2 regions of the Martelella mangrovi genome follow, and region 1 is predicted to be linked to the other one. Evidence: predicted binding sites of a transcription regulator. Region 1 holds the regulator's gene; the other holds the start of a gene.
The links. Region 1 encodes LexA, which represses DNA repair genes until DNA is damaged. Its sites were predicted from a motif close to TGTTCNNNNTGTGTTCNG; they were not measured.
Positions count from the first base shown of each region.

Region 2: the regulator LexA is predicted to act here: its motif matches at 5,793-5,810, upstream of ABID12_RS02780 (ATP-dependent helicase).

Region 1 covers NZ_JBEPLY010000005.1:104,895-120,725, forward strand. The annotation lists partial or broken gene lon (endopeptidase La) at 5-2,354, shown strand; gene ABID12_RS09450 (HU family DNA-binding protein) at 2,635-2,910, shown strand; FMN riboswitch at 3,084-3,235, shown strand; gene ABID12_RS09455 (DMT family transporter) at 3,336-4,217, shown strand; gene ABID12_RS09460 (esterase-like activity of phytase family protein) at 4,314-6,512, shown strand; gene gltA (citrate synthase) at 6,966-8,252, opposite strand; gene ABID12_RS09470 (ComEC/Rec2 family competence protein) at 8,505-11,051, shown strand; gene lexA (transcriptional repressor LexA) at 11,005-11,712, opposite strand; tRNA gene ABID12_RS09480 (tRNA-Lys) at 11,893-11,968, opposite strand; gene ABID12_RS09485 (hypothetical protein) at 12,026-12,202, shown strand; gene ABID12_RS09490 (cytochrome c biogenesis CcdA family protein) at 12,217-12,951, shown strand; gene ABID12_RS09495 (AEC family transporter) at 12,978-13,928, shown strand; gene ABID12_RS09500 (UbiH/UbiF family hydroxylase) at 13,963-15,147, opposite strand; gene pcsA (phosphatidylcholine synthase) at 15,324-15,831, shown strand, end outside.
Region 2 covers NZ_JBEPLY010000002.1:75,888-91,718, forward strand. The annotation lists gene ABID12_RS02760 (YiaD family glycine zipper/OmpA-like lipoprotein) at 1-323, opposite strand, end outside; gene ABID12_RS02765 (YiaD family glycine zipper/OmpA-like lipoprotein) at 463-1,119, opposite strand; gene ABID12_RS02770 (efflux RND transporter permease subunit) at 1,287-4,484, opposite strand; gene ABID12_RS02775 (efflux RND transporter periplasmic adaptor subunit) at 4,481-5,617, opposite strand; gene ABID12_RS02780 (ATP-dependent helicase) at 5,861-8,311, shown strand; gene ABID12_RS02785 (sensor domain-containing protein) at 8,528-10,810, shown strand; gene pncA (bifunctional nicotinamidase/pyrazinamidase) at 10,871-11,497, shown strand; gene ABID12_RS02795 (DUF2164 domain-containing protein) at 11,764-12,000, opposite strand; gene ABID12_RS02800 (AzlC family ABC transporter permease) at 12,160-12,861, shown strand; gene ABID12_RS02805 (AzlD family protein) at 12,858-13,175, shown strand; gene ABID12_RS02810 (aminopeptidase P family protein) at 13,165-15,000, opposite strand; gene ABID12_RS02815 (hypothetical protein) at 14,999-15,136, shown strand; gene ABID12_RS02820 (hypothetical protein) at 15,363-15,530, shown strand; gene ABID12_RS02825 (acyl-CoA dehydrogenase family protein) at 15,706-15,831, opposite strand, start outside.

The DNA of each region.
Region 1 (15,831 bases):
AGACATGACGCAGAACGCGCCTGCAGCGGAAAATGCTGCGTTCCCGGTGTTGCCATTGCGTGACATTGTGGTTTTCCCCCACATGATCGTTCCCCTCTTTGTCGGCCGCGAAAAGTCAATCCGTGCGCTGGAAGAGGTCATGAATGCCGATCGGCAGATCATGCTGGTTACCCAGGTCAACGCCGGCGACGACGATCCTGAGCCCGATGCGCTTTACCGCATCGGCACCATTGCCAATGTGCTGCAGCTTCTGAAACTGCCCGACGGTACGGTCAAGGTCCTGGTCGAGGGCAAGTCGCGCGCCGCCATCGGCGATGTTCGGCTGGAAAACGACTTCTACGAAGCCGATGCCGAAGTGCTGGGCGAGCCGGAAGAAGACGCTGTCGAGATCGAGGCTCTGGCCCGCTCGGTGGTTTCCGAATTCGAAAACTACGTCAAGCTGAACAAGAAGGTTTCGCCCGAGGTCGTCGGTGCTGCCGGCCAGATCGAGGACTATTCGAAGCTTGCCGACACGGTTGCCTCGCATCTTGCGATCAAGCTGACGGAAAAGCAGGAAATGCTGGAGACCACCAGCGTGAAGGAACGCCTTGAAAAGGCGCTCGGCTTCATGGAAGGCGAGATTTCCGTTCTGCAGGTCGAAAAGCGTATCCGCACCCGCGTCAAGCGGCAGATGGAGAAGACCCAGCGCGAGTATTATCTGAATGAGCAGATGAAGGCCATTCAGAAGGAACTCGGCGAGGGAGAGGACGGCCGTGACGAAATGGCCGAACTGGAAGACCGCATCAAGAAGACCAAGTTCACCAAGGAAGCACGCGAAAAGGCCGATGCGGAGATGAAGAAGCTCCGCAACATGAGCCCGATGTCGGCGGAAGCGACCGTGGTGCGCAACTATCTTGACTGGCTCACCGGCCTGCCGTGGAACGCGAAGTCGAAGATCAAGCGTGACCTGAAGCATGCTGAAAAGGTGCTCGAGGAAGACCATTTCGGCCTCGAAAAGGTCAAGGAGCGGGTTGTCGAGTATCTTGCCGTGCAGGCGCGCGCCAAGAAGCTCAAAGGTCCTATCCTCTGCCTCGTCGGCCCGCCCGGCGTCGGCAAGACCTCGCTTGCGCAGTCGATCGCCAAGGCGACGGGGCGTGAATATGTGCGTATGGCGCTTGGCGGTGTCCGTGACGAATCGGAAATTCGTGGCCATCGGCGCACCTATATCGGCTCCATGCCCGGCAAGATCGTTCAGTCGATGAAGAAGGTCGGCAAGAGCAATCCGCTGTTCCTGCTCGACGAGATCGATAAGATGGGCGCCGATTTCCGCGGCGATCCGTCCTCGGCCCTGCTCGAAGTGCTGGACCCGGAACAGAACTCGACCTTCATGGATCATTATCTGGAAGTCGAATACGACCTGTCCAACGTGATGTTCATCACCACGGCCAACACGCTCGACATTCCCGGCCCGCTGATGGACCGTATGGAGATCATTCGCATTGCCGGCTACACCGAACAGGAAAAGCTGGAAATCGCGAAGCGTCACCTGCTGCCCAAGGCAATCCGTGAACACGCGCTCAAGCCCGAGGAGTTCTCGGTCGACGACGGCGCGCTGGAACGCACGATCCAGCAGTACACCCGCGAGGCGGGCGTGCGCAGCCTGGAGCGTGAGCTGATGAAGCTTGCCCGCAAGGCCGTGACCGAGATCGTCAAGGGCGACAAGACCGCAGTGCATGTCACGGCGGATAACCTTGAGGATTATCTCGGCGTCCAGCGCTTCCGCCATGGCGAGGCCGAAGGTGACGACCAGGTTGGTGTCGTGACCGGTCTGGCGTGGACGGAAGTCGGTGGCGAGCTTCTGACGATCGAAGGCGTGATGATGCCCGGCAAGGGCCGCATGACGGTCACCGGCAATCTGCGCGATGTCATGAAGGAATCGATTTCTGCGGCGGCATCCTATGTTCGCTCGCGTGCGGTCGATTTCGGCATCAAACCGCCTATGTTCGACAAGACTGACATTCACGTCCATGTTCCCGAAGGCGCAACGCCCAAGGACGGACCGTCTGCCGGTGTCGCCATGGCAACGGCGATCGTTTCCGTGATGACCGGTATTCCGGTGAACAAGAACGTGGCCATGACAGGCGAGATCACGCTGCGCGGCCGGGTTCTGCCGATCGGCGGTCTGAAGGAAAAACTTCTGGCAGCACTTCGCGGTGGTATCACCAAGGTGCTGATCCCCGAAGAGAACGCCAAGGACCTTCCGGAGATCCCGGACAACGTGAAGAACGGTCTGGAAATCATTCCCGTGTCGCGCATGGGCGAGGTGCTGCAGCATGCGCTGGTCGAGGCGCCGCAGCCCATCGAGTGGGATCCGGAGACTGATCCGGTCTCGATTCCCGCTGATGAATCAGACGGTGACTCGAACAAAACAGTGGCGCATTAACGCCGAATTCTCGCCATTTTTCAGGGGCTCCTGTGGAAAAGGGGCCCCTGAGGTCGTCCTTTGGTCGTCCTTTTCCCCACAAATTGCGGTAAGCCTATTGCAATTCCTTGAAACGCAAGGCTTTTGGATGACAGCGGGTAGCGGTGTAAGCCTTGCCGAGGCCCCTGGGAAAAAATTGATCCGTTTCGAACCATTTGAGAAAGGGTGGAAACATGAACAAGAGTGAACTCGTAGCTTCCGTTGCCGAAAAGGCCGGTCTGTCCAAAACCGATGCAGCTTCCGCAGTCGACGCCGTGTTCGACGCCGTACAGGGTGAACTGAAGAACGGCGGCGAAGTTCGCCTCGCCGGTTTCGGTGCCTTCACCGTGTCGCACAGTGCTGCGCGCAAGGGCCGCAACCCGTCGACGGGTGCAGAGGTCGATATCCCGGCCCGCAACGTTCCGAAGTTCACGGCTGGCAAGGGCCTCAAGGAAGCTTGCAACTCCTAAGTTCCGCCTTCTCATGAATGGCACGAAACCCGGGGCCCTGGCCCCGGGTTTTTTGTTGCCTGTTTCGTTGACGCTCAGTTACCGACGTCCCCGTCAGAATTGACTTGCCGCGGACCGGCGATGTCACTACTTGTTGCACAACAAACCATGCCGGAGACAGAACTCTGCCGACGGCACATTCTCGGGGCGGGGTGAGATACCCCACCGGCGGTAAGCGTTTCTCACGCAAGCCCGCGAGCGCCTTTCCGGTCAATGCCGGAAAGGGTCAGCAGATCCGGTTGAAATCCGGAGCCGACGGTTACAGTCCGGAAGAAAGAGAATGCGGGTTGCCGGATGTCTCGGCTTTTGCCGATTGCCGCCGGTGCCATGCGTCGTCCGTCCCCTTATTGCATGCGCCCCGGGCGCCATGAAGGATCAAGACAGGCATGAGCAAGGCAATCTATCGTTCTCCCGCGTTGACCGGTGCATTCTGGATGGTGCTTGCCGGTGTGGTTTATGCCGCCGGCAATGTGCTGATCCAGCAGCTCACCATGAAGATGGGCTTTGCAGCCTCGTCCATTGCCTTCTGGCAATATGGCATCGCCTTTCTGTTTGCCATTCCCTATCTCTGGCGCACCGGGCTTGCGGTGATGCGCACCGCCTATCCGGGACAGCATATCGCGCGTGTTGCGCTCTCCGCACTTGGCGTTCAGGCCTGGGCCATCGGTCTTGCCTCTGTTCCGCTCAGCCAGGCGATTGCGCTGGTGATGACGTCACCCTTCTTTATTATCGTCGGCGCCAGGATCTTTCTGGGCGAGCGTGTCGGGCCGTCGCGGTGGATTGCTACGGCTGTCGGCTTTACCGGCGCTGTGCTGATCCTGCAGCCATGGTCGTCGGGTTTCACCTGGGCGGCGCTGCTGCCGGTGCTGTCTGCGCTTTTGTGGGGCGGTACATCGCTGATCACCAAGAAGCTGACGGCGCATGAAAAACCGGAATCGATCACCGTCTGGCTGCTGATGCTGCTGACGCCGATCAATGCCGTGGTGGCGATTGGCGGCGGTTTTGCCGTGCCCACGGGCGACGTGGTGTGGATCATGCTGGCGCTGGGGCTGATGACCGTGCTGGCGCAGTATTTTCTCACGCTGGCCTATTCCAGCGCCGATGCCGCCTATGTCCAGCCGTTCGACGACCTGAAACTGCCGCTCAATGTTCTCGGCGGCTGGCTGGTGTTCGGCTATGCGCCCGATATGCTGTTCTGGGTTGGTGGCTTGATGATCGTGGCGGCCTCGTTGTCGATCCTGCTGATCGAGCGGCGGCGTGAGCGATGACGGCGATGGTGTCACACCGGCGTCATCGGGACGTAATCATCCTGTCACAGCCGTGACGCACAACCCTCCGGTGATTCAACCTCAGGAGGGAAACCTATGAAACTCCGTCTTACCGGCGCGGCGCTGTCTGCCGCACTTCTGGCTTCAGTCGCGATCCCCGCGTCCGCCGAGCCGGTCTTCAACCGCATCGCCGTTTTCAACGTCGCCGAAAACCTTCCTGCGGATATGGACGCCATGAGCGCCACGTCCGCGGAAATCATCACCGCAACCGAAGACGGCAATATGCTGGTATATTCTGACAGCCCGCTCGAAGCCGTCGGTTTCGTCGACATCACCGACCCGCGCGCACCAAAGGCCGCCGGTACCGTCAAGCTCGACGGTGAACCGACCTCGGTGGCTGTTTCCGGCGCGAAAGCCTATGTCGGCGTCAACACGTCCGAAAGCTTCACCGCGCCGTCCGGCTTCCTCGGCGTGATCGACATTGCATCGCAGACGCTTGAGGCAAAGTGCGATCTCGGCGGCCAGCCCGACTCGGTTGCCGTATCGCCCGATGGCGCGATCGTGGCCATTGCGATTGAAAACGAGCGCGACGAAGACCTGAATGACGGTGAAATTCCGCAGATGCCCGCCGGCGATCTGGTGATCATCGCGTTGAACGACGGCGGCGCCGACTGTGCAACGACGAAACATGTTGCCATGACCGGTTTTGACGAGATGACCGCGCCGAGCGATCCGGAACCGGAATTTGTCGACATCAACGATGACAACGAGATTGTCGTCACGCTGCAGGAAAACAACGGCATCGTCATCGTCGACGGCAATACCGGCGAGGTGAAGAACCACTTTGCCGCCGGCACGGTCGATCTTGCCGACATTGATACCGAACGCGACGGTCGCCTCGATTTCACCGGTTCGCTGACCGGTATTCCGCGCGAGCCCGACACCGTAAAATGGCTCGACAACGATCGCTTCGTGATCGCCAATGAGGGCGACTACAAGGGCGGTTCGCGTGGCTTCTCGATCTTTTCCGATACCGGCGAGCTGCTGTATGAGGCCGGCGCCTCGTTCGAACGCGCTGTTGCTTCCATCGGTCACTTCCCGGACAAGCGTGCCGGCAAGAAGGGCGTTGAGCCGGAAGGGCTGATCACCGGCCGGTTCGGCGACAACAACTATCTTTTCGTCATGTCCGAGCGCGGTTCCGTTGTCGGCGTCTATAATGACAATGTCCAGGACGCTCCGGAGCTGATGCAGCTTCTGCCCTCGGGGATCGCGCCGGAAAGCGGCGTTGCCATTCCCGCCCGCAACCTGCTGGTGACGGCCAATGAGGAAGACCTAGGGCCCGATGGCGGCGTGCGTGCGCATGTGATGCTCTATGCCTATGAAGAGGGCGAGGCCGACTATCCGCAGATCGCCTCTGATGTGAACCATGATCCGCTGATCGGGTTCGGTGCGCTTTCCAGCCTTGCCGCCGACCCGGAAGACGCCAGCAGGCTCTACGCGGTCAATGACAGCTTCTATTCGGCGCAACCCTCCGTCTTCATCATCGACGCCTCCAGAAAGCCGGCGCTGATCACCGACGCCATCCGCGTGACGCACGATGGACAGCCGGCGGAAAAGCTCGATCTCGAAGGCGTTGCCGTTGATGGCAATGGCGGCTTCTGGCTGGCTTCCGAAGGTCATCCCGACAAAGAAGTGCCGCACAGGGTTCTGCACATCGACGGGACCGGTGAAATCACCGAAACCATCAACCTGCCGGATGAACTGCTTGCCCATCAGACGCGGTTCGGCATGGAAGGCATCACCACGGTGGGTGAGGGCGATGATCTGACGCTGTGGATGGCTGTTCAGCGCGAATGGGGCGACGACGAGAAGGGCTTCGTCAAGCTTCTGGCCTACACGCCGGCGACCGGTGAATGGGGCGCAGTCTCCTATCCGCTGGAAACCCCGGAAAAGGGCTGGATCGGCCTGTCCGAAATTTCCGTCAATGGTGACAATGCCTACATCATCGAGCGCGACAACCAGATCGGCGAAGCTGCAAAGGTCAAGAAGCTCTACAAGGTTGCGCTTTCGGACATGAAGCCGGCGCCGATCGGCGCGGAGCTGCCGGTCGTGCAGAAGGAAGAAGTCACCGATCTGCTGCCGCTGATGAAATCGGCCACCAATGGCTATGTCGCCGACAAGATCGAAGGCTTCACCATCGCCGCCGATGGCACGGCCTATGCCGTGACCGACAATGACGGCGTGGACGACAGCTCCGGCGAAACGCTGTTCTTCAAGGTTCCGATGACGCAGTAACGCATAACACGCCCGGGCGGCAGGAATGTTGCCCGGGCAAAATGTCCTTAAGAGGTCGCGGCGCAAAATGCACTGCGGCTTTTTTATATCGCCGGCATTTCTTCACCTGCGCCATGCTCGGGGCGCGCTGTCGGGACAATAATGGCCTGCAAATAAAAAACGGGCCGGTCTAAGGACCGGCCTGTCTCAGACTGCTGACAAACCCGAAGACGTAGGGTTGTTGCCTCCACCAGCCCTTCCCAGAGGTGTCATGCTCGGACTTGATCCGAGCATCCATTCCACTCAACCCTTTGATAAGAAAGGGTTTAAAGTGAGCGTATATCGTTTGGCCCTGGTTCCTCGGGTCGAGCCCGAGGATGACCCAGAGTGAGGGGCCGCTTTGTCAACAAACCGAGACAGGCCGGTCTGACGACCGGCCTGTCTTTTCAACGTTTCGAACTGTGTATTGACCGATCAGCGGTCGGCAACGGCGACGAAGTCGCGTTCGGCGGCGCCTGTGTAAAGCTGACGCGGGCGACCGATGCGCTGTTCGGGATCTTCGATCATCTCGTTCCACTGGGCGATCCAGCCGACCGTACGGGCGAGCGCGAACAGCACCGTGAACATGGTGGTGGGGAAGCCCAGAGCCTTCAGCGTGATGCCGGAATAGAAGTCGATGTTCGGATAAAGCTTCTTCTCGATGAAGTATTCGTCCGTCAGCGCAATTCTTTCCAGTTCCATGGCGACATCGAGAAGCGGATCGTCCTTGATTCCGAGCTCGCCGAGAACCTCGTGGCAGGTCTTCTGCATGATCTTGGCGCGCGGATCGTAGTTCTTGTAGACGCGGTGGCCAAAGCCCATCAGACGGAAGGGATCATCACGGTCCTTCGCACGGGCGATGTATTCCGGAATCCGGTCAACCGAACCGATTTCCTGCAGCATGTTGAGCGCGGCCTCGTTGGCGCCGCCATGCGCCGGGCCCCACAGGCAGGCAATGCCGGCGGCGATGCAGGCGAACGGATTGGCGCCCGAAGAACCGGCAAGACGCACCGTCGAAGTCGAGGCGTTCTGCTCGTGGTCTGCATGCAGGATGAAGATGCGGTCGAGCGCGCGCGACAGGATCGGGTTGACCTTGTATTCCTCGCACGGCGTGGCGAAGCACATATGCAGGAAATTGGCCGCATAGCCGAGATCGTTGCGCGGATACACGAAGGGTTCGCCGACATGGTACTTGTAGGCCATTGCCGCGATCGTCGGGATCTTGGCGATCATGCGGACGCTGGCGATCTCGCGCTTGTAGGGGTCGGAGATGTCGATCGAGTCGTGATAAAACGCCGACATGGCGCCGACAGCGCCACAGATGATGGCCATCGGGTGAGCATCACGGCGGAAACCGGTGAAAAGCCGTGTCATCTGCTCGTGAATCATCGTGTGATGGGTGACGCGGAAGTCGAAATCCTTCTTCTGCGTTGCCGTCGGCAGTTCACCGAAAAGCAGCAAGTAGCAGATTTCGAGGAAGTCGGCATTTTCGGCCAGCTGGTCGATCGGATAACCGCGGTGCAGCAGAATACCGTTGTCGCCATCGATATAGGTAATTGCCGATTTGCACGATGCCGTCGAGGTGAAGCCGGGATCGTATGTGAACATGCCTGACTGTTTGTACAGGCTGTTGATGTCGAGCACTTTTGGACCGAAGGTGCCTGCTTCGACGTTCAGTTCCAGTTCCTGTCCGTCCAAGGTGAGTTTGCCAGTTTCCGTCATGCTATCCTCCAAATCTTCCAGCGCGGGACGCGTGATAAACACGATCAAAGGTACCAATTAGGTATAGGATCGATGCGCCGCTGCCAAGCCGCTGAATGGTTCATGTTGCGGTGCGGGTGATGATTTATAATTTGCGTTTAGCAAGTTTTTTGAGCTTCTGAAAAGGAAATTTTTCCGCAAGCTGCGTTCTGCAACGTTGCTTTTTGCTCCAGGTAACCACACGATACCCTAGGTTGTGGCGGAGCGGTTTTGATGGGAGAGGGCGAGAAACAGGTTACGGAACGTCCAAAGCGGCGCGGGGGCGGCGCCGTTCGTGGCCGCTTGCGCAGATGGCGAACGAAAGCCGCTTCCGGCAGCGATACGGTCTGGAATCCGCCAACTTCTGCGGAGCAGCCGGAGGGCAGGGACGTCGGCACGCTTTTTTCCGAAGAACTTGCCTATGGACGCAGCTTTCTGTTTGCGCCGTTTGTGATGGCTCTGGGGTCCGCGTGGTGGTTTTTCCGGCCTGCAGCGCCGTTTTCGTGGGGGCTGTGGCTCTATTGGGCGATCGCCGTTGGTGCCGCCGTTTCGTTGCGCAATGCCGGTCCGGTGAACCGGCTGGGCGCCGGTCTGGTTGCGCTCTTTCTCAGCGGCGCGTTTCTGGCGCAGCTTGAGACGGGCCGGCTTGCTACGGTGATGCTCGACTCACCGGTGACGACCCATGTTACCGGCGTGGTCGATGCCCGCGAGCCGACCGAAAACGGCTGGCGTTATGTGGTGCGCGTCATCGCCACCGACGATCCGGTGATCCACCGTCCACCTGAGCGTGTCACCCTTGTTGCCCGCGGCAAATCGCCGCCGGTCGACATCGGCGGTGCATTCACCGGCCTTGCCCGGCTTTCACCGCCTTCCGGACCGGCTCTGCCGGGCCTCGTCGATTTCGGTTTTCTTTCCTATTTCGACGGGATCGGCGCAGTGGGGTTCTTCTATGGCGCGCCAGACGCGGTTCCGGGTGATCTTCATACGCGGGAGACAAGCCGCCCTCAGTCCATTGGCCTGTTCATGCGCCACAGGGTCGAAAGCCTGCGCGATACGATTGCCGGGCGCATTCGCGCTGTCCTGCCAGACGAATCGGGGGCTTTCGCCAATGCGATCATCACCGGGCAGCGTCGCGCCATGAATGATGACACGCTGGACGCGCTGCGCAATGCCGGCCTTGCCCATGTCATCGCCATTTCGGGGCTGCACATGGCGCTCGCCGCCGGTATCTTCTTTTCAAGCCTGCGTCTTTTTCTGTCTTTTTCGCCAAAGGCGGCAGAGGCGATCGCCACCAAGAAGCTTGCCGCTATGGCCGCGATCGGGGCTGCCGGGTTCTATCTTGCGATTTCGGGCATGCAGGTCTCGGCGCAGCGCGCTTTCATCATGTTGGCGATCATGCTGCTTGCCGCCGTTGCCGACCGTCCGGCCATCAGTATGCGCAATGTCGCTCTTGCGGGGTTTGTCATCCTCGCGGTTTCGCCGTCGGAAGCTGTCGGCCCCGGCATGCAGATGTCGTTTGCCGCAACACTGGCGCTGATTGCGGGCTACAGCTTCTGGCAGCGTCGCGAATATGCTCGCCCGGCGTCGATGCCGGCCGGCACAGTGATCCGCATCGTCATGCTGGGTGCTTTCGGTATTGTGTTGACCGCACTGATCGGTGGGCTTTCGACAGCGCCGATTGCCATGGCGCATTTTCAGCGGATTGCCGGCTACGGTCTGCTCGGCAATCTGCTCGCCATGCCGATTGTCACCTTTCTGGTCATGCCCTCCGGCCTGCTGGCCATGCTGGCAATGCCGCTTAACCTGCACGGCCCCTTTCTTCTGGCCATGGGCTGGGGGCTCGACCGGGTGATTGCCATTGCGGAATGGGTCGATGGTCTTGGTGGCGCGCTCGATACCAGTGCGATGCCCCGCGGATTTCTGCTGCTTTTCCTTGTCGGGTTCATGCTGCTGGTTCTGCTGCGCACCCGTCTCAGGCTTGTCGGACTGGTGCCGATGGCAATTGCCTTTGCCTTGCCCGCCTTTTCTCAAGGCGACCGGTCGCCGCTTCTGCTTGTCTCCGAAGACGGTGCATTGGTTGCGATCGTCACCGGTGATACAGCCGCGCTCAGCAAGCGCCGTCCGCCTTCCTTCATCTTCGATCAGTGGCAGAGCGCACTTGCCATCAGCGCCACACGGCCGCCGAGCGAAACCGAAAGCAACGCTGCGATACTGAAAGACGCGGACCGGTTCGACCGCCTGGATGCTGGACAAATCACCAATGCAAGCACCGCCCTTGCCGAGGATATAAAGGCCGCGCGGACGCAATCCGGTATGTTCATCTGTGAAAAGAGCGAATGGTGTGTGGCATCGCTTCCCGGCAGCGGCCTGACCGTCGCACAAATATTCCGGCCCGCGCTCGTAGGCCCTGCCTGCGATCACGCAGACATCATTGTCAGCGTTTACCGGCCCGGTTTTCAGGCGTGCCGTTCGCCTGGTTTTCTCATCACACCAGCACTGCGCCGCCAAACCGGCACCTTGCAGTTTACTGTCCAAGATACCGATGGTTCAAAATCAAGAAATGGTAACACCACGTCCTCAGAGCCTAACCCGACCGGCTCCTGTGTGAGAACCCACGTTTCCGTCACGCCCGCCATTACGGCAGTAAAACGTCAATGGAACCAACACCGCCTCTATAACTGGCGTTCCGATTCGTATGCCGATCCTGTCAGCCTGCCGAAAACCCTCGATTTCTTCAGTGGTAGCGGCGGATCAGGCCGACAAGCTTGCCCTGAACCTTGACCTGATCGGCAGCAAATATCCGGGTTTCATAGGCCGGATTGGCGGCTTCCAGCGCAATCGACGCGCCCTTGCGGCGGAAGCGCTTCAGTGTCGCTTCCTCGTCATTCACCAGCGCCACGACAATATCGCCCGGGGCGGCCGTGTTGATATTGCGGATGACCACCGTGTCACCGTCGAATATCCCGGCTTCGATCATCGAATCGCCCTTAACTTCCAGCGCATAATGTTCGCCGGTTCCCAGCATCTCGGCCGGAACCGCAATTGCGTGGGTGTTTTCCTGTATGGCCGAGATCGGAACACCGGCTGCAATCCGCCCCATGACGGGGATATCGGTCGAGCCGCTGTCATTTCCGGCAGCCGGTGTTTTGCTTTCGGCAGGCGTCTTGCCGAGGCTGCCTTCAATCACGCTCGGTGAGAAACCGCGGCGCGGCGGCTGAGAGCCAAGGCTTTCCGGCATGCGCAGAATTTCAAGCGCGCGCGCCCTGTTGGGAAGCCGGCGAATGAAGCCGCGTTCCTCCAGCGCCGTGATCAATCGGTGAATGCCCGATTTGGACGCCAGATCCAGGGCTTCCTTCATTTCATCGAAAGACGGGGGAATGCCTGTCTCCTTCATCCGTTCATGGATGAAATACAGCAGTTCCTGTTGTTTACGAGTCAGCATTTGCAGCCCCTTGCCTTCGAAACAAATACAGAACGTTTATATCTGTTCTATCTGTGTTCCGCAAGCTGGAAATAGCAGAGCGGCCTCGATTGCGGTCAATGGAGGCATGAAGGCGGGCGGAAAGGGGTGAGTTAGAAAGTGTTGTTTCAATTTCGAAAGGAGAAAATTCTCGGCAAACAATGGTGAGCGCGCAGGGGTTCGAACCCTGGACCTACTGATTAAAAGTCAGTTGCTCTACCAGCTGAGCTACGCGCTCCCGAGCCCGGCGCCTGTTGAAGGGCCAGCGGAAAGTGGGCGGAACATAGAAAGGGTCTTGCAGAAGGTCAACCCGGAAATTCGGCTCCAAGGCGACAATTTGATGTCGGGGGCGATGCGCGGAAAGGTGATTGGAATTCAACGCCGCTGTGGTTTAAGGAACCGGCAGTTTACGGTCCGCCTTTCAGGCGGTTATCTGCTGGTGCCGGACGCGCTTTCGCCAACGGCCGAGTGACAAGAGGATTTCAGGTGTCGATCGGTGATATTTCCCTGTTGACGGCGCTTCTTGCCGGTGCGCTTTCGTTTCTCTCACCCTGCGTTTTGCCGCTGGTGCCGCCTTATCTTTGCTACATGGCGGGCATTTCGATCGATCAGTTCAGGGGAGACACCTCCGTCCGCCCGGCGCGTGTATTGTTGCCGGCGCTGTTCTTTACGCTCGGCTTTGCGACGATTTTCGTGGCGCTCGGGGCAGGGGCCTCGTCCATCGGTCAGTTGTTGCGTCAATATATCGATATTCTGGCCAAGGTCGGCGGTGTGATCATCATCATCATGGGGCTGAACTTCCTTGGTGTGCTGAAAATCCCCTTCCTGTCGCGTGAGGCGCGGTTTCATGGCGGCGGCAAGCCGGCGAGCATGTCCGGCGCCTATGTCATGGGGCTGGCCTTTGCTTTCGGCTGGACGCCCTGCATCGGACCGGTTCTGGGGGCCATTCTCGCTGTCGCGGCCACGCGCGATACGGTTTCCAACGGCGCGGTGCTGCTGGCGATCTATTCGCTTGGCCTTGCCGTGCCGTTCTGGATTGCCGCGCTTTTTTCCGGCGCCTTCATGCGCTTCCTGTCGCGGTTCCGCAAACATCTGGGCACGATTGAAAAAATCATGGGCGTGCTGCTGATTCTCACCGGCCTTGCCTTTCTTTTCGGCTTTATTGCCGATATGGCGATCTGGTTCCAGCAGACCTTTCCCGTTCTATCGCAGATCGGCTAGGGCCTGCGAAGCCCGGGTTTTGCGCCATGTCAGACATTCTAGGGCTTCTCTTTCCGTTCTTCGGACTGATTGCCGCAGGCTTTATCGCCGCCAGGCTCATCCGGCAGCCGGAATCCGGTCTTGTCTGGCTCAACGTATTCATCGTCTATGCCGCATTGCCGGCCTTGTTCTTCAAGCTTGTTTCGAACACGCCTTTCGACCAACTGACCCGGCTTGATTTCATCTCCGTTGATCTGCTGGCGACCTATGCCGTGTTTTCGCTGCTGTTTGCCGCCGGCTACTTCTGGAAACGCAACGGCGTGCGCGAGAGCACGATCCAGGCCTTTGCAGGGGCTTACGGCAATATCGGCTATATGGGGCCGGGCCTTGCCATTCTGGCGCTTGGCGAAGCGGCGGCCGTTCCCGTCGCCTTGATCGTGTGCTTTGAAAATGCGCTGCATTTCATCGTCGCACCGTCGATAATGGCGGTGGCGGATGGTGGTGCGGTGCGCAAGGCATCACTTGCCCGCCAGGTGCTGACAAAGGCGCTGCTGCACCCCTTCATCATTGCAACCGCTCTGGGTTTTGCCGTTGCTGCGAGCGGGGTTCAGCCGCCCGATGCGTTCAACCGGCTGGTGGACTATCTTGCACAGGCTGCTGCCCCTTGCGCGCTTTTTGCCATGGGGGTGACGCTTGCTCTGCGCCCGGTAAAGCGCGTGCCGGTGGAAATCGGCTATATCGTTCCGGCCAAGCTTATCTTACATCCGGTGCTGGTCTATGCCTTCATGATGCTGCATGGCGGCTTCGATCCGGTGTGGGTGGAAGCCGCCGTGCTTCTTGCAGCCTTGCCGACGGCCACCAATGTCTTCGTGATCGCCCAGCAATACGGCATCTGGTACGAGCGGGCCTCCGCCACCATCCTGATCACCACAATCTGTTCGGCGGCAACGCTGGCCGGTCTTCTGCTTCTGATCGACGCCACCGCCCTGCCGTTATAGACCCTGCCGCTATAGGCAAGGGCTAAAACAGGCTTCAGCCGGCGAATAATTCCTTGATCCCCCTGAGGGGCTGAACGCCTTCGCGCATGGCAAACTGGCGCAGCGGCGGCACGGCCGACAGCATGTAGAGGCCGGCGGAACGGGCAAGCTGCGCGGGAATGAAATCGGCAAGCAGCGAGCGGTTCAGAAGGTCGACGCTGGCCGTTCTGCTCCAGACATCGGACTTGCGCAGAAAATCATAGCGCTCGCCGGTTCTGGCGGAAATTTTCGCGCCGTCGATACCGTCCAGCATGCGGGCAAGGCGCATGATGTCGCGCAACGAAAGGTTGAGCCCCTGGGCGCCAATCGGCGGAAAGGCGTGGGCCGCCTCGCCGACAAGAACCGTACGGCCCTTGCCGAAACGGTTCGCAACCATGGAGGAAAGCGGCCATTTCTGCACCGGTCCCTCAATGGTGACCGCGCCCAGAAGCGATTGCATGCGTTCCTCGATCGCCGCCGCGATTTCAGCCTCCGGCCGCGCCGCCATGTCTTCGGCAGCCGGCGTGTCCATCACCCAGACCAGGCTGGAGCGGTTCTTCGCCGGCAGCGGCACCTGCGTGAACGGACCGCCACGGGTGTGAAATTCCGTCGAGATATCGTCATGGGCAAGTGCGTGGCTGAAATTCAGCACGACAGCCGATTGCTTGTAGGACCACTGGCGCACGCCGATCCCGGCATTTTCACGCACTTTCGAACGCCGGCCGTCGGAGCCGACGATAAGTTCGGCAGAAAATGTCTCGCCACCGGCAAGCGTCACCGCAACGCCATCCTTGTCGACGGTAAAATCGTCGGCAATGGTCTCGAAACGGGTAATGTTCGGCTCACTCGCAATCGCTTCGTTCAGCTTGCCGACCAGAACGGTGTTGGGGATGTTGTAGCCGAAGGCTTCGAGATCGATTTCAGCAGAGCGGAAACTGACGGTCGGCGCACGCACCAGCCGTCCCGTGCCGTCAATGATGCGCATGGTCTTCAGCGGTGCGGCTTCCGGCCGGACAGACTGCCACAGGCCGAGCCGGGCAAGCAGTGCGATGGAATGGTCCATCAGCGCCGTTGTGCGATGATCGCCGCCGCTGGGGGAAGGCGCGACCAGCGCGACCCTGCGGCCGGCACGGGCAAGCGCCAGCGCGGAAATCATTCCGGCGGGGCCGCCGCCGATCACGGCAATTTCAAAATCCGACATGCCTGAAACCTCGTCTTCCTGCGATTTGTTCGTTACCGATATAATGCGACCGGGCGCATTTTGCCGTGAAAAATTCTGGAAAATCATGTTTTTTTTGTACGCGGACGCGCTTCTGGTGCATTGTAGGGGTAGAGAAAACCGGGCAATAACCGCCGACACAGTTTTACGGGAAGTGAATGGGTTTGTTCAGCCAGCGTAAAGTACCTTATGCCGAAATCCGGGCGTTCTCCGTCCACATTCTGACGGCATCGGGCTCGTTCCTTGCTTTCCTTGGCGTGGTTGCCGCCGCCGAGGGGCGATTCGTGGCCATGTTCTGGTGGCTCGGCGCCGCTCTGCTGGTCGACGGCATTGACGGGCCGATCGCGCGGCGGCTGAAGGTCAGCGAGGTGCTGCCGAGCTGGTCGGGCGTGATGCTCGACAACATCATCGATTACGTGACCTATGTTCTGCTGCCGGCCTTTGCGCTCTACCAGTCCCATATGATCGGGGAGCCGTTGTCCTTCGTTGCCGCTGCGCTGATCGTCGTCTCCAGCGCGATCTATTATGCCGACAGCGGCATGAAGACGGACGAGAACTTCTTCTCCGGCTTTCCGGTGGTCTGGAACATGGTGGTGTTCTCCTTCTTCGTCATCCAGCCGTCGTCGCTGCTTGCCATGGCGATTGTGGTGCTGTCGGTGGCCCTGA
Region 2 (15,831 bases), on a different contig from region 1:
TTCGACGGCATGATCAGCGTCAGGCGGTCGCCATTGCGCACGACGGAAACGCCGGTGCCGGCAAGAGCACGGCGGAATTCGGCTTCCTGATTGTCCATGTAGGCGCCGATGCCGCCGCCGGCAATCGCGCCGATGGCGCCGCCGATTGCAGCCCCCTTGGCATCACCGCCGACAGCAAGGCCTGCCAGCGCACCAAGAGCGCCGCCGGCAAGCGCACCGGTACCGGTGTTATTGTTGACGGTCTGACCCGAATACGGGTCTGTGGTGGTGCAGCCGGCAAGAAACGCAACGCTCACGGCAGCGATGGTCAGTTTTTTCAGCATGATGTCCCTCAATATGAAGCTTCAAACACTTTCAAGCCGTCTCATTACGGCAATGATATGGCGCAACCGCCATTTGGATATAACAATGGTCCGTCGTCAGGCGCCGGACCATCCTGTCTGTGGGCTTTGCCCTTGGCTGTCAGTTGGTTGCCGCAGCCGTGGCACCGGTGGCACCGGCCGCCGGCGGCGGCGCAATCCTGATCTCGACACGGCGGTTCTGGGCGCGCCCGTCGGCGGTATCGTTGGTGGCAACGGGATCGGCCTTGCCGTATCCCACCGGCATGATGCGCTGCGGGCTGACGCCGCGCTGGATCAGGGCACCGGCAACGGCGTTGGCGCGCTGCTGCGAAAGCTTGAGATTGTAAGCGTCCGAACCCGTTGAATCGGTATAGCCGTTCACGTCGATATCGGTGGCATTATACTTCTGCAGCAGGCCCGCGATCACGGCGAGCGACGGCGCGAATTCCGGCACCACTTCGGCACTGTCGGTGGCAAATGTGATGCTCGACTGGAACACCAGGGCAATATATTTGGGCGTGCGGACGATGGTGACGCCGGTGCCTTCAAGCTTCTGGCGCATTTCCGCTTCCTGGCGGTCCATGTAGTCGCCCGGATCGCTGACGGAAATGTTGGTGACCGACACTTCGTCGGCGCCCGGGTTCACGCTGTTCTGCGTATTGGCCGCGCAACTTGCGAGCAATGCTGTTGCGATAACGGCGGTGATTGCCTTGGCTGACATGTTTCCCCCTTCGAGACGATCGGAATCGTCGTTGCAGATCATTGCGATAAGCGCCATAAAAACAGTATCGGGCCTGACTTAGCAAGTTTTTCCGTTCAACGACAGGTCGAATACACTGGCTCCTCTCCGGCATCTTTCACGGTTGCATGGCAACATCCGCCCTTCACATTGGCGGTGCGGGCGCGAAAACCACCAAAGGGACGGTTTCAACCAAACGCCTGCCGCTAATGGCTGATCGACGCGGCGTCATGCATCTCCGCATTGAGGCGCCGTTCCTCGTCGGCCTTCGGTTTGGAGAACCGCGCAAGCAGGAAATAGGCCACCGGCGTGACGTAAAGCGTGACGATGGTGGCAAGGCCGAGCCCGCCGACAATCACCCAGCCAAGCGCGATGCGCGCTTCCGCACCCGCACCGGATGCCAGCACAAGCGGAATGCCGCCGAGCACGGTGGAAATCATCGTCATCATCACCGGCCGCAGGCGCAGCATGGTGGCATGCTCGATGGCATCGCGCACGCTCTCGCCACGGTCGCGCAGCTGATTGGCGAATTCAACGATCAGAATGCCGTTCTTCGCCATCACCCCGATCAACAGCACCAGACCGATCTGCGAATAGATGTTGAGGCTGGTATCGGTCAGCAGCATGGCGATGAAGGCGCAGCCGATGCCGAAGGGCACGGTTGCCAGAATGATCAGCGCGCTCCACACGCTCTCGAACTGGGCGGCCAGAACCAGAAAGACGATGATGAGCGCAAAGCCGAACACCATCTCCATGCCCGATGCGTTTTCATCGAGCGCTGCGGCCTCCGCCTGCGCCTCGACATGGGCACCCGGCGGCAACAGCGGTTCGGCCAGTTCCAGCAGCCGCTGATAGGCATCGCCCAGCGCCACGCCGGGCGCAAGACTCGACGACAGCGAGACGGCGGCCTGCTGCTGCTCGCGTTCAAGCGTCGGGGCAATCGACTTTTCCTCCAGCGTGGCGATGGTCGACAGCGGCACGATGCGACCGTCGCCGGTGCGCAGGAAAATATTCCTCAAATCGCCGGGATCGTCGACCTTCCTGGTGTCGGCGCGAAGCTGGACATCATAGGATTCCCCGTCGATGAACACCTCTCCAACAGACCGGCCGTCGAGCATCGCCATCAGCGCCTGCGAAAGACCGCCGATATCGATACCGAGATCGGCCGCGCGCCGCCGGTCGAGGGTGAGCGACAGCTGCGCCTGGGTCGCATCTTCGGAAAGCCGCGGCGCGTCGAACATCGGATCGGTTTCCATGGCTTCAACCAGCGCGGTCGCCGCCTCGCTCAACCGCGCATGGCTGGAGCCGACAAGGGCCACGGAAAGCCCGTTGCCGGCACCGCGGATATTGAGCGAATTCGGCTGGAAGGCGAAGGCCTGCACGGCCGGAATGCTGCCCGCTGCCGCATTCACATCCCGGGCAATCTGATCCTGCGTGCGGTCTCGATCGGCCCAGGGCGCCAGCGACATCACCACGAAGCCGCTGTTTGTGTTATTGCCGAACCCCGAAATCGAGAAGATGCTTTCAATCTCGCCGCTCTCAATCAGCGGCTGAAGCTTCTCCTCCACCTGCTGGATGCGGTCTCGCGTATAATCAAGACTGACGCCCTGCGAGGCGGAAACCCGCATCATCAGCATCGACCGGTCCTCGCGCGGCAACAGTTCCGTGGTCAGATTGGCATAGGCAAGATAGGCCCCAAAGATCAAAAGCGCGGCAAGCGACAGCAGCACCAGCGGCGCGGCCAGCACCCAGCGCAGCGTGACGGCATAGACGCGGGCAAACAGCATGCCCAGCCGTGCGATCGGCCCCGGGTTGGTGTCCTTGTGCTGCACCAGAATGCGCGAAGCCAGCATCGGGCAGAGCGTCAGCGCCACGAAGGACGACAGCATCACCGCGAAGGCGAGCACGAATCCGAACTCGCGAAACAGGCCGCCCGCCTGCCCCGGCAGAAACGAAAGCGGCACGAAAACGGCGGCCAGCGTTGCCGTGGTGGTGATGACGGCGAAAAACACCTGCCGGGTGCCGAGAACCGCTGCCGCACGCGGGCCCATGCCGCCGGCACGCAGGCGCACGATGTTTTCCAGCACCACGATGGCATCGTCGACCACCATGCCGGTTGCCAGCACGATGGCCAGCAGGGTGAGAATATTGACGGAAAAGCCGGCGACATAAATGGCGGCCAGCGTGCCCACCAGCGCCACCGGCAGGGTGATGGCCGGAATGATGGTCGCGCGCCAGTCGCGCAGGAAAACATAGATGATCGCAACCACAATGAGCGCTGCGAGCAAAAGTGAACGAACGACCTCCTCGATCGAGCCGGAGATGAACACCGCATCGTCGCTGGAAACCCGGATGGTGGTGCCTTCGGGCAGATTGGGCGCGATTTCGGCAACGACCCGGTGCACGCCTTCGGAAATTTCCAGCGTGTTCGACTTGGCCTGCCGGATGATCCCGAGACCGATGCCCGGCTGACCGTTATAGCGCAGCGCCGTTGCGGCGGTGTCGGGGCCGAAGACGACGGTGGCGACATCGCCGATATGAACATTTTCAGCCACCCGAATATCGGCAAATTCCTGCGGCGTGGTGACATCCGCGGTGGCGCGCACGCCAAGCGCCTGGGTGGTGCTGGTCAACGATCCGGCGGGCACATCCCAGGAAATATCGGACAGCGCCGCCGTCAGGTCCGCCACCGAAAGACCGCGGCTTGCAAGCGCTGCCTGATTGATATCGATACGGAAGATCTTTTCCCGTTCGCCATAGACGGCGACATCGGCGACGCCGGGGACGGCGGCAAAACGGTCCTCGATCTCGTCTTCAACCAGCACCGTCAGGTCGTCAATGTCGAGCGTGGACGAGGTGATTGCCAGTCGCACCACCGGCTGGGAATCGGAATCCGCCTTGACGATGCGCGGCTCGTCGGCATCGTCGGGCAATTGCCCCTCGACCCGGCCGACGGCATCGCGCACATCCATCGACGCGACATTGATATCGGTGTCCTTGCTGAATTCCAGCGTCACCCGGCTCGAACCGGTGTTCGAGCGCGACGACATCGACTGCAGACCGGGCACGCGCGCAACCGCGCCTTCGATGACATTGGTCACCTCGCGGTCGACCGTCTCGGGCGCCGCGCCCGAAAAATTGGTGCGCACGGTAATCACGGGCTGGTCGACATCGGGCAGTTCGCGCACCTCGACGCCGAAAAAGGCTGCAAGGCCGGCCACCAGGATCAGTGCGTTGAACACCGCCGCGAGAATCGGACGGCGCACGAAAAGCGCGGTAAAGCCGTGCTCGCTCTCATGCTCAGCAATCGCCTTTGCCGCCTCGCTGCGCGCATCGTCCGCCTCGGGAACGGTGTTTTTTTCGTCGGAGGGGAGATTGCCGTTTTCGCGGTCGTTGTCGCTCATGACGCCGTCTCCGCCACGCCGCCGGCACCGGCGCCATTGGCAATATCGGTCACGGAAGCGCCTTCCCGCAGGCGCTGGATACCCTCGATGATCACCAGATCGTTTTCGTCGAGCCCGGCATCGACCAGCACCACATCGGGATCACGCTGGATGATGCGCACGCGGGTCTTGGTCGATTGCCCGTCGACAAGCTGCCAGACATAGGCGCCGTTGGAATCCCACTGGATCGCCAGCGGATCGACGGCCGGATAGACATCGCCGGGAAACCGCATCGACACATCGAAGGACATGCCGGCGCGCAGGGCATCGTCGTCATTGTCGAGCCGCGCGCGCACCATGAAGGTCCGGCTTGCCGCATCGATACGGTTGTCGACGGCCTGCACCTCACCCTCGAACACCTGCTGCGGCGCCGAGACCAGGCTGGCCTCGACCGGCGCGCCGGAGCGGACGGCAGTGGCAAAACGCTCCGGCACCGGGAAATCGACAAGGATCGAGGAGCGATCGTCTATGGTAACGATTTCCGAAGAGGTGGTGACATAATCGCCGACATTCACCCCGACAATGCCGGCCACGCCATCGATGGGCGCAACGATCCGGCGGCGTGACAGCGCCAGTTCGGCCGATTTGAGATCCAGTTCGGCCGACCGCTGATCGATCTCGGCATTGTAGACTTCCAGATCGGAAATCGCCGACTTGATACGGCGGTTGACCTCGGCCTGACGGGTTGCGCTTTCAAGCGCCACCTGCGCCAGATCGCGGGCCAGCACCTGTTCGCGATCATCAAGAACGGCGATCGTATCGCCCTGCGCGACCGTATCGCCGGAGGTGATCAGCAGTTCGGTAATGGTGCCGGATTCCTCGGGCAGCACGGTCACCGAACGGATCGCCTCACCGCTGCCGATGGCCGTCAGTTCATCATTGACGGTGCCCGTTGTCACCGGGGCGGACACCACCTGTATGCCGCCGCCCGAAAACCCGCCAGCCGGGCGACCGCCGCCACCGCCGGCTGCCGGCGCATCCAGAATGCCGTAGGACACAAGCACGGCCCGCCCGCCCGGCGCCAGAAAAAGCCAGGCTGCAGATCCGATTGCCAGAACACACACACTGACAGCAACCTGTTTGTAGAAACGCATCAATGTCCCCGGTTTGAAAAAGCCGTCGAAAACGCCGCGGCGGAAAATATGGATGGAAGTATCCAGATCGCCCGACGCACTGCAAGCTGTCGAATGAAACCTCACAGAATTGTAATGTTCAGCGGTGTGATTTGTCTGATTTTACACGTTTTTGGACGTGGAAATGCGGTCGAGCTGTGCATATTTTGTTCTCAGTTCAGCGTGCACCTTCACCTTTGCGTTTCAACTCACTAGATTGACGCCATGATTCAGGGCCACGACGACATACCGTTTTTCGATGATGACGATGAACCGCGCAAACCGGAAGGCAACGCCGCGCCGGCGCAACAGGGCGGGCTTGCCGCCCGCGCCATGGCGGCACGGCGCGCACCGGCGCCACCGGATTATCTCAACGGCCTGAACCCCGAGCAACGCGACGCTGTCGAGACCATTGACGGTCCGCTTCTGGTGCTGGCCGGTGCGGGAACCGGCAAGACCCGGGTGCTGACCACGCGGATTGCGCATATCCTCGCATCCGGACGGGCCTATCCCAGCCAGATTCTGGCCGTGACCTTCACCAACAAGGCCGCGCGCGAGATGAAGGAGCGCATCGGCGTCCTCGTCGGCGGCGCGGTTGAAGGCATGCCCTGGCTCGGCACGTTCCACTCCATCGGCGTCAAGCTCTTGCGCCGCCATGCCGAACTTGTCGGGCTGAGGTCCGATTTCACCATTCTCGACACCGACGATGTCATCCGCCTGATCAAGCAGCTTATCCAAGCGGAAGGCCTCGACGACAAGCGCTGGCCCGCGCGGCAGTTCTCCGCAATGATCGATGGCTGGAAGAACAAGGGACTGACGCCGGAACTGATCCCGGAAGGCGACGCCCGCGCCTTTGCCAATGGCCGCGGTCGCCAGCTTTATCAGGCCTATCAGGACCGGCTGAAGACGCTGAATGCCTGCGATTTCGGCGATCTTCTGCTGCACCCGATCCGGCTTTTCCGCGAAAATCCGGATATCCTGAAGGAATACCACCGCCGCTTCCGCTACATTCTGGTGGACGAGTATCAGGATACCAATACCGCGCAATATATGTGGCTCAGGCTTCTGGCGCAGCGCCCCGGCGATGATGACGGTCCGGTCAACATCTGCTGTGTCGGCGACGACGACCAGTCGATCTATGGCTGGCGCGGCGCCGAAGTCGACAATATCCTGCGTTTCGAGAAGGATTTCCGTGGCGCCAAGGTCGTGCGGCTGGAGCGCAATTACCGCTCCACTGCCCATATTCTGGGAGCTGCCGGCAAGCTGATCGCGCATAATGACGGGCGGCTCGGCAAGACGCTATTCACCGAACGCTCCGAGCCGGATGATGACAAGGTTCAGGTCCATGCCGCCTGGGATTCCGAAGAGGAAGCCCGCGCCATCGGCGAGGAAATCGAGCAGTTGCAGCGCGATGGCGAACTCTTGAACGACATGGCCATTCTGGTGCGCGCCTCCTTCCAGATGCGCGAATTCGAGGACCGGTTCGTCACACTCGGCCTCAATTACCGGGTCATCGGCGGCCCGCGCTTTTACGAACGGCTCGAAATCCGCGACGCGATGGCGTTTTTCCGCCTCACCTGCCAGCCGGCCGACGATCTGGCGCTGGAGCGGATCATCAACACGCCGAAGCGCGGCCTGGGTGACGCCAGCGTGCGCAAGATCCACGACTACGCCCGCGCCCGCAATATCCCGATGCTGGCCGCCGCCCGCGAGATGATCGACACGGACGAACTGAAACCGAAGCCGCGCAAGGCGCTGTTCGATGTGGTCACCCAGTTCACCCGCTGGCAGGAGCTTCTCGAGACCACGCCGCATACCGAGCTTGCAGAAATCATTCTGGAGGAAAGCGGCTATACCGAGATGTGGCAGAACGACCGTTCGGCGGAAGCCCCCGGCAGGCTTGAAAACCTGAAGGAGCTGATCCGTTCCATGGACGGGTTTGAAAGCATGCGCGGTTTTCTCGAACATGTCTCGCTGGTGATGGATGCCGACCAGAACGAGGACATGGACGCCGTATCGATCATGACGCTGCATTCGGCCAAGGGACTGGAGTTCAAGACCGTGTTCCTGCCCGGCTGGGAGGAAGGCCTGTTTCCCCACCAGCGCGCGCTGGATGAAAGCGGCCGCGCGGGCCTCGAAGAGGAACGCCGCCTCGCCTATGTCGGGCTGACGCGGGCGAAACGCAATTGCCACATCTGGTTCGTCTCGAACCGGCGCATCCATGGGCTGTGGCAATCGACCATGCCATCACGTTTTCTTGATGAACTGCCGGAAGACCATGTCGAGGTCGGCGAAACCGAAGTCTCCTACGGCGGCTACGGCCAGTCGCGCTTCGACCGGGCCCAGCCGTTTTCCAACACCTATGCCACCCCCGGCTGGAAACGCGCGCAGGAACACCGCACCGATGCCACCCGGGACAACTGGGGCACGCGGTCGGGTCATGCCGTCGAACGCATCGGCTATGGCGAAAGCGGGCCGCGCGGGCGCACGATCGAAGGCGAGCTCGTTGCCCGCAGCAGCGAAGAAACGCCGTCGCGTTTTTCGGTCGGCGACCGCGTTTTCCATATGAAGTTCGGCAATGGAAACATCGCGGCGATCGAAGGCAACAAGCTGACCATCGACTTCGACAAGGCCGGTCAGAAACGGGTCCTGGACGGCTTCGTCAAACCGGCCTGAGCACGCCCTCAAAAAGGCCCGGAGGGACACCGCGCCTCCCTCCCCCTTGCATTTTGCCCGGCATGAATGCAATTTCTCTAATGTAATGTTTACCTGTTATTATGTCGTGTAAGATTACACATGGATTACTTTTGGTTGTTCGCCCACTGATTTATTACGCACCGCCACATCCGACCGCAAAAGGCCACCGATAATATGAAGATGGCAACACGAAAGGTGCGAAGATTCGACAAACGTGTTGCCGGTGTCGCGTTGGCCGCCTTTGTGTTCGCTTCGTCTACAGCCACGCAGTTATACGCGCAGACATCGCTTCCGCCCTTCGCCGATATCTTCAGCAACAGCCCGGTTGCGATGATGCTGATCGATCCGATCAGCGGGGATATCCTGGCAGCAAACGATGCCGCACAGTCGCTCTATGGCTGGACATCAAAGGAATTCCGCAACCTTTCCATCTCCGAACTGAACCAGTTGCCCAGAGAAAAAATCATGGCGCTGATGGAAGAGGTAAGTCTGGACGAGCAGCATTATTTTCTGTTCCCCCATCGCTTTCAGGATGGCTCCGTCCATACGATGCGCATCTTCTCGTGGCCGATCACGATTCAGGACCGGACGGCGCTTTTGTCGATTGTCTCCGAAGCCAGGGATGTGCGAGCGGGCAGCGAACCGCTGGCGGCCTATTCCTCGAACCTGGTGGAAGCCGTTCGCCGGAAATCCACGGAACTGCAACACAAGTCCGGCCTGCTGAACCTGACCCTGATTGCCGCAATTGCGGTGCTTTCCGGCATTATCGTCATTCTGGCCCTTGTCCTCGTGCGCGGTCGGCGGCTCGTCAACGCCCTCAGCCGTCAGCACCTTCTGCTGCGCGTGGTCATCGACGCGATACCCGACCAGATCTATTTCAAACGGCCGAACGGCACGCTGGAAGCCTGCAATCAGGCAGCCGCCGAATTCATCGGCATGCCGACGGAAACGATCGTCGGCAAGACCGACAGGGAGATTTTCGGCCAGACCAATGACGCGCTGTTGATGCAGCAGGTCTTCGGCGACGTCAACGATGAGGGCAAGCTGATCAATCAGGGCGAGGTCACCAATCCGGCAGGTCGCAAATATACGCTTGAGATGATCAAGGCGCCTGTGATCGATGCCCGTGGCGAACGGCTCGGATCGGTCAGCGTCTGGCGGGATGTCACCGAACGCCGGCGGACGGAAGCCCGGATCGAAATGCTCGCCTACTACGATCCGCTGACAAAACTTGCCAACCGCACAAAGGCGCAGGAGGTTCTTGTCGGGCTGCTGGCAACCCACAGGGTCAGTCATCAGTATATGGCGATTGCCATCTTCGACCTCGACAATTTCGCGGCCATCAACTCGATTTTCGGTCATGCAATCGGTGATGCGCTGTTGAGAACCACAGGACGGCGGCTGTGCGACAATATCGATCCCGGCTGCTTTACGGCGCGGCTTTCCAGCGATGAGTTCGTCGTGTTCCTGACCTCACTTGGCAGCAGCGAAGAGACAGCGCGAACAGCGGCCCACAAGAAGATCGAACGGCTGCACAGCCTTCTGTCCCGCCAGACCTTCATCAACGGAAACCAGATCACTCCGAGCACCAGTGCAGGCGCGGTTCTGGTGATGCCGAATTCAGAAGGGGCATCTGAGCATTTGCGGCATGCCGATCTGGCCATGCACAACGCAAAATCGCACGGACGCGGCAGTATCACATGGTTTCACGACGGCATGGTCCAGGACCTTGTCGCCCGGTTCGATGTTGAAACCGCGCTGGAACAGGCGCTGCAGCAGGGCGGCCTCAGGCTCTTTCTCCAGCCCAAGGTGATCGACGGCGCGCCCGGACGGCATTTCGAAGTCCTGCTCAGGCTTGATCACCCCGAGCGTGGCATTATCGAGCCGGGACGCTTTATCGACATTGCCGAGGCGACGGGACTGATTGTTCCCATCGGCGCCTGGGTTCTGGAAGAAGCCTGCAAATTGCTGGCCGAACATGACGACCTGCATCTCGCCGTCAACGTTTCGGTACGCCAGTTTCTCAGGGAAAGCTTCATCGACGATGTTGCAGCGCTGCTCGAGACCTATCAGTTCGATCCGGAACGGCTGACGCTGGAGATGACGGAAAGCCTGATGATCGCCAATTTCGACCTGGCCCTTTCGCAGCTCAGGAAAATCCGGGACATGAAAATCAGGCTGTCGATCGACGACTTCGGGACAGGATATTCCGCGCTTGTCTATCTGAAACAGTTTCCACTGAACGAACTCAAGATCGACAAGACCTTCATCGCCGGCGTGCCGCATGACAGCAACGACACCTCGCTGGTTGAACTGATCATCACCATGGCGCATCATCTGGGTATCTCGATTGTGGCCGAAGGGGTGGAAACCGTTGAACAGGCAGCATGGTTGCGCGCACATGGCTGTGAGGGCCTTCAGGGGTTCCTGTTCAGCCGGCCTCAACCGGCCGACCATTATCTGACGCCGCCGCCATAAAACCGGCGCCGGGCCGCGCCGCGCACCGGCAATACGCATACCGTTTTTGGGAGAAAACACATGAAAGCGCTTCTGCTCGTCGATATCCAGAACGGCTTCTGCCCCGGCGGAAACCTCGCTGTTGCCGATGGCGATGCCGTGGTGCCGGTTGCCAACGCACTGATCGAGACGGGCGGATATGGCGTCGTTGCCGCCTCTCAGGACTGGCACCCTGAAGGGCATGGTTCCTTTGCCTCCGCGCATCCGGGAATGGCCCCCTTCACGATGGGCGAACTATCGGGAAAGCCGCAGATGATGTGGCCGGATCACTGCGTGCAGGATACCGCAGATGCCGCGTTTCACCCGGACCTCAATCTCGCCGCCATCGATTTCGTGCAGCGCAAGGGCGAAAACCCGAAGATCGATTCCTATTCGGCATTTCGCGACAATGATCACGACGCCGTCACCGGCCTCGATGCCTATCTGAAGCAGCAGGGCGTTACCACGCTCGATATCGTCGGTCTGGCGCTTGATTTCTGCGTCAAGTTTACCGCCCTCGACGCCCTTGAAATGCTGCCCGGCGTGACGGTGCGGCTGATCCTCGACGGCTGCCGCGGCATCAGCGAGGAAGGCGTCGAGCAGGCGCTTGCCGAAATGCGTGATGCGGGTGTTGCGATCATCGACCTCAAGACCGCAATCGGCAGTTAGAGCCCTTCAGGTTTATATGGAATCGTTCTGCGGCAAGGAATTTGCACCAGAACCAAGGGCTTTGGCGCAGGGCATAGCCGAAGCTATGTCCAAGCCGAAGACCGCTGGTAATGGCGCAAATTCATGCCGCCCTGCGGGTTTGCCGAAACCGGCCATCCACTTTGTCGAAGCCCTTCGCCATAGCTATGGCTATGCCGCGCGGGCTTCTTCGCGTGGAATGACCGGTTTGGGCAAACAGAACTGTTTCCATATAAACCTGAAGGGCTCTAGGCCGGCATTTCCAGAGCGACAATTTCATCGCCGAAACTTTCCATGCGCTTCATCAGCAGCGCTTCTGCATCGCGCAGCCCGCTGTTGTAGAAGACCGGCGCGAATTCGCGCGCGATGATGTCCGCGAACAGTTCAGCCTGCAGATTGCCGATCTCGCAGTCGAATTCTGCCATGCAATATTCCCGCAACCGCTCCGCCAGGGCGGCTTTTTCGCGTGCGCTGAGCCTGATCATCGGGGTGTTTCCTCACGTTTGATCCCATTATCAATTCTTCTCATTTGTGCCGGCAATGCAAAGACGGTAAACGGACATAAGTCTCGTTTCCCCTCCTGCAGTTCTTCTGCCGCTCCTTTTCGGGGATCAAACCCGCCATCATCAGGAGATTTTGTCCACGTGTCAGAGAAGACGGAGTTTTCAAGCGGCCTGAAATCCGGCCTCATCCCTGCCCTTTCGGCAGCGCCTTTCGGCATGCTGTTCGGCGCAGTCGCCGTTGCGCAGGGCCAAAGCGTGTTTGAAACCGCGCTGATGAGCATAACGATCTTTGCAGGCGCCAGCCAGCTTGTCGGCGTGGAGCTTTTCGGACAGCGGGTTGCACCATGGCTGATCATCGCCTCGATCGTCGCCGTCAACTTCCGGCATGTGCTTTATTCCGCCGCCCTGACACCGGTGATCGCGCATTTCTCACTGCCGAAAAAACTGACCGCCTTCTTCCTGATGACCGATCCGCAGTTTGCCGAAGCGCTGAAACGGCACGAACGGGAAGAACGCGTCACCTTTTCCTGGTATCTCGGCGCCGGACTTGTGCTCTATGTCCTCTGGAACATCATGACGCTGATCGGCGCGACGCTTGGCGGGCTGATCAGCGATCCCGACGCGCTTGGCCTTGACGTTCTTCTGCCGATCTATTTCCTGAGCCTTGTCATCGGCTTCAGAAAGCGGCCGAATTTTCTGCCTGTGGTCGCCATCAGCGCGCTGGGTTCGATCCTGGCCTATGCCACCATCGGTTCGCCCTGGCATGTCAGCATCGGTGCTGTTGCCGGCATTCTGCTTGCCGCAATCCTGCCGCCCGACACCAAAAAGGAGGCGGCACAATGAGCGACTTCACCAATGACCACATGATCCTCGTCATTCTGGGCGCCGCGGTCGCAACCTACATGACGCGGATTGCCGGCTACCTCCTGCTTTCGGTGGTCTCCGACATTCCGCCGCGTGCAGAAGCGGCGCTCAACGCCATTCCGGCCGCCGTGCTGACGACGCTGGTGGCGCCCGCCTTTTATGCCGGCGGCTGGGAAAGCAAGCTTGCGATTGCCGCAGCCCTTGTCACCGGGCTGCGTTATGAATCCCCCCTGCCGATGATCGCGGTCGGCTGGTCGATCGTGATGGTCTGCCGCTACTTCGTCATGGGCTGAGGGGCTTCGTCGCCTGTTCAAGCCAGGCGCGTTCGCCCTCATCGGAGACGAGCGGCATCAGATTTTCGCAGGTTTGCGCGTGATAGCCATCCAGCCAGTCGCGCTCCTCATCCGTCAGCAATTCCGGCATGACCAGGCGGCGATCGATCGGGCACCAGGTCAGCGTTTCAAAGGAAAGCATCGGGATCTCGCCGCCTTCAACCGGTTCCGCCGCCTTCACCAGAAGCAGGTTTTCGATACGGATGCCGAAGGCCCCGGGCCTGTAATAACCGGGCTCGTTCGACAGGATCATGCCGGGTTTGAGTTCCGGCGTGCCCAGCCGTGACAGACGCTGCGGCCCTTCGTGAACGGAGAGATAGGAGCCGACACCGTGCCCCGTGCCGTGGGCATAGTCGACACCGGCCTTCCAAAGCGCGATGCGGGCCAGCGGATCGAGATCCATGCCACGCGTGCCGGCAGGAAAGCAGGCCGTGGAAAGCGCGATCATGCCCTTCAGCACCAGTGTGAAGAAACGCCGCTTTTCGTCATCCACGACGCCAACAGGAAGTGTGCGAGTGATATCCGTGGTCCCGTTTTGGTACTGCGCGCCCGAATCGACAAGATAAAGCTCCCCCGCCCCAAGCCGGCGGTCGGTGTCGGTGGTTACCCGATAATGGATGATCGCCGCATTGGGCCCCGCACCGGAGATTGTATCGAAGGAAATGTCGCGCAGCGGGTTCTGCATGCGCTTTCCGACGGAAGACCGCGCCGCTTCGAGCGCCTTTGCAGCTTCAATCTCGCTGACGGTTCCGGCCGGCTGAGCGTCAAGCCAGCTGAGGAACGTCACCATGGCCGCGCCGTCCTGCAGATGGGCCTGACGTGTCCCGGCCTGCTCTCCGTCATTCTTGACGGCGCGGGCAGCGACAACCGGATCGGCGGCGTCGACAATGCGGCCGCCTGCATCCTCGATGATCTGCAGCGCGGCATAGGGCACGCCCGAACGATCGAGCATGATGGAAAGCCCTTCGCGCGCAAGCACCTCAAGATGGGCCGAAACGGCTGTCGGGGCCGCAAGCGTGGCAAGCCCGCGAATATGTGCTTCAGCCTCCCCGGAGACTTTTTCTGCCGCCAGAAACAGCGTGGCGCTGCCATCCGCCCTTACGATTGCGCGCGACAGCGGCGTCGGGGTGTGGGCGACATCATTGCCGCGAATATTGAAAAGCCAGGCAACGGAGGTCGAATCGGCGATCAGCACCGCATCCGCCCGGTTCTTGCGGGCGGTTTCGGCAACGCCGGCAAGCTTTTCTTCCGCCGGTTTTCCGGCAAATTGCTGCGGCTGAACAGAAACCGGCGCAGATGGCAGCGCAGGCTGGTCATCCCAGATGCGGTCGACCGGGTTTTCAGACAGCAGAACGAGTTCGCCGCCGATGTCCCCGAGCGCCGCTTTCAGGCGTTCAACCTCGCTTGGCGTATGCAGCCAGGGGTCGATGCCGAGACGCATACCCTCCGGCCTGTTTTCGGTGAGCCATGCAGTGGGCGGGCAGCCCACCAGATCGCCGCCGGAAATCAGCGCCGGATCTGTCTGCATTTTCAGCTGGGAGGTATAGCGACCGTCGACAAACACGATCGCGGTTTGAGCCATCACCAGCGCCATGCCGGCAGAGCCGGTAAAACCGGTGAGCCAGGCAAGCCGTTCGGCTGAAGGCGGCACATACTCGCCCTGATATTCGTCGGTGCGCGGCACCAGCACTGCATTGATTCCCAAGGACGGGAAAAGCGCGCGCAAGGCCTTGATGCGCGGGGCGGCCTGCTCCGGGCGGGCGGAAACGTCGTAGGACTGAAACATGAAAATCACCAATCAATTCGATCGGCGCGACGATAGAGCGATTCATCCGCCATCACAACAATTGGCGTTGGCGCTTCACACATGGCGCGCCCTGCCCCGGGAACGGGCATCGATGCACATTATTCGTGCAGCATGACAGGCGTTTTGCCAGTTCCACAAAAGAGCATGCGTTTTCTGCATGGCTCCCATTCGACTACCCACCTGCCTGAAGCGAAAGGCACGGCCTATATTCCAGACAGTTGATTGATGAAGGCTTCGCGCCGGTGATGATCAAGGGGATCAGGACTGATAGCCGCGAAGCACAATGGATCGAAGGACGGAATGGCCGTCCGGCCCGATCCGCCAGAAAAGGAGAATTTAAAATGGGTTTCTTCCGTACCGCTTACAAGAACATCGCCAGCGCCCGTCAGAGCCAGGCCAACCGTTTCGTCAATGCCGAACTTCTGAAGCTCGACGACGAATCCCTGAAGAAGATGGGCAAGTCGCGCGCTGAACTGCGTCGCAACGCCAACAGCTCGATGTTGTTCTAATCGAGACGATTTCCGGCGCTTGCTAAGCGTCGTGCAGACCCCGCAATCTGCTTGAGCGTCCTCCCCGCTCGCGGAGCGCCGCAGGTCAGCAAAACAAGGGCCGTGCCGCAAGGCATGGCCCTTTCTTTTTGTTCACGAGCATTTCAGATTGAAACGCTCTGAGACCCCAAAGGCCTCAATCCATTTCGGGAAACAGCAGTTCGACGATATAGCTCGCGTCAAAACGGGTATCGAGCATGCCGTAGGTCGAACGCCAGCCGGCAGCCAGCCGGGTTTCGAGGAACGCATCGGCAATGCGGCC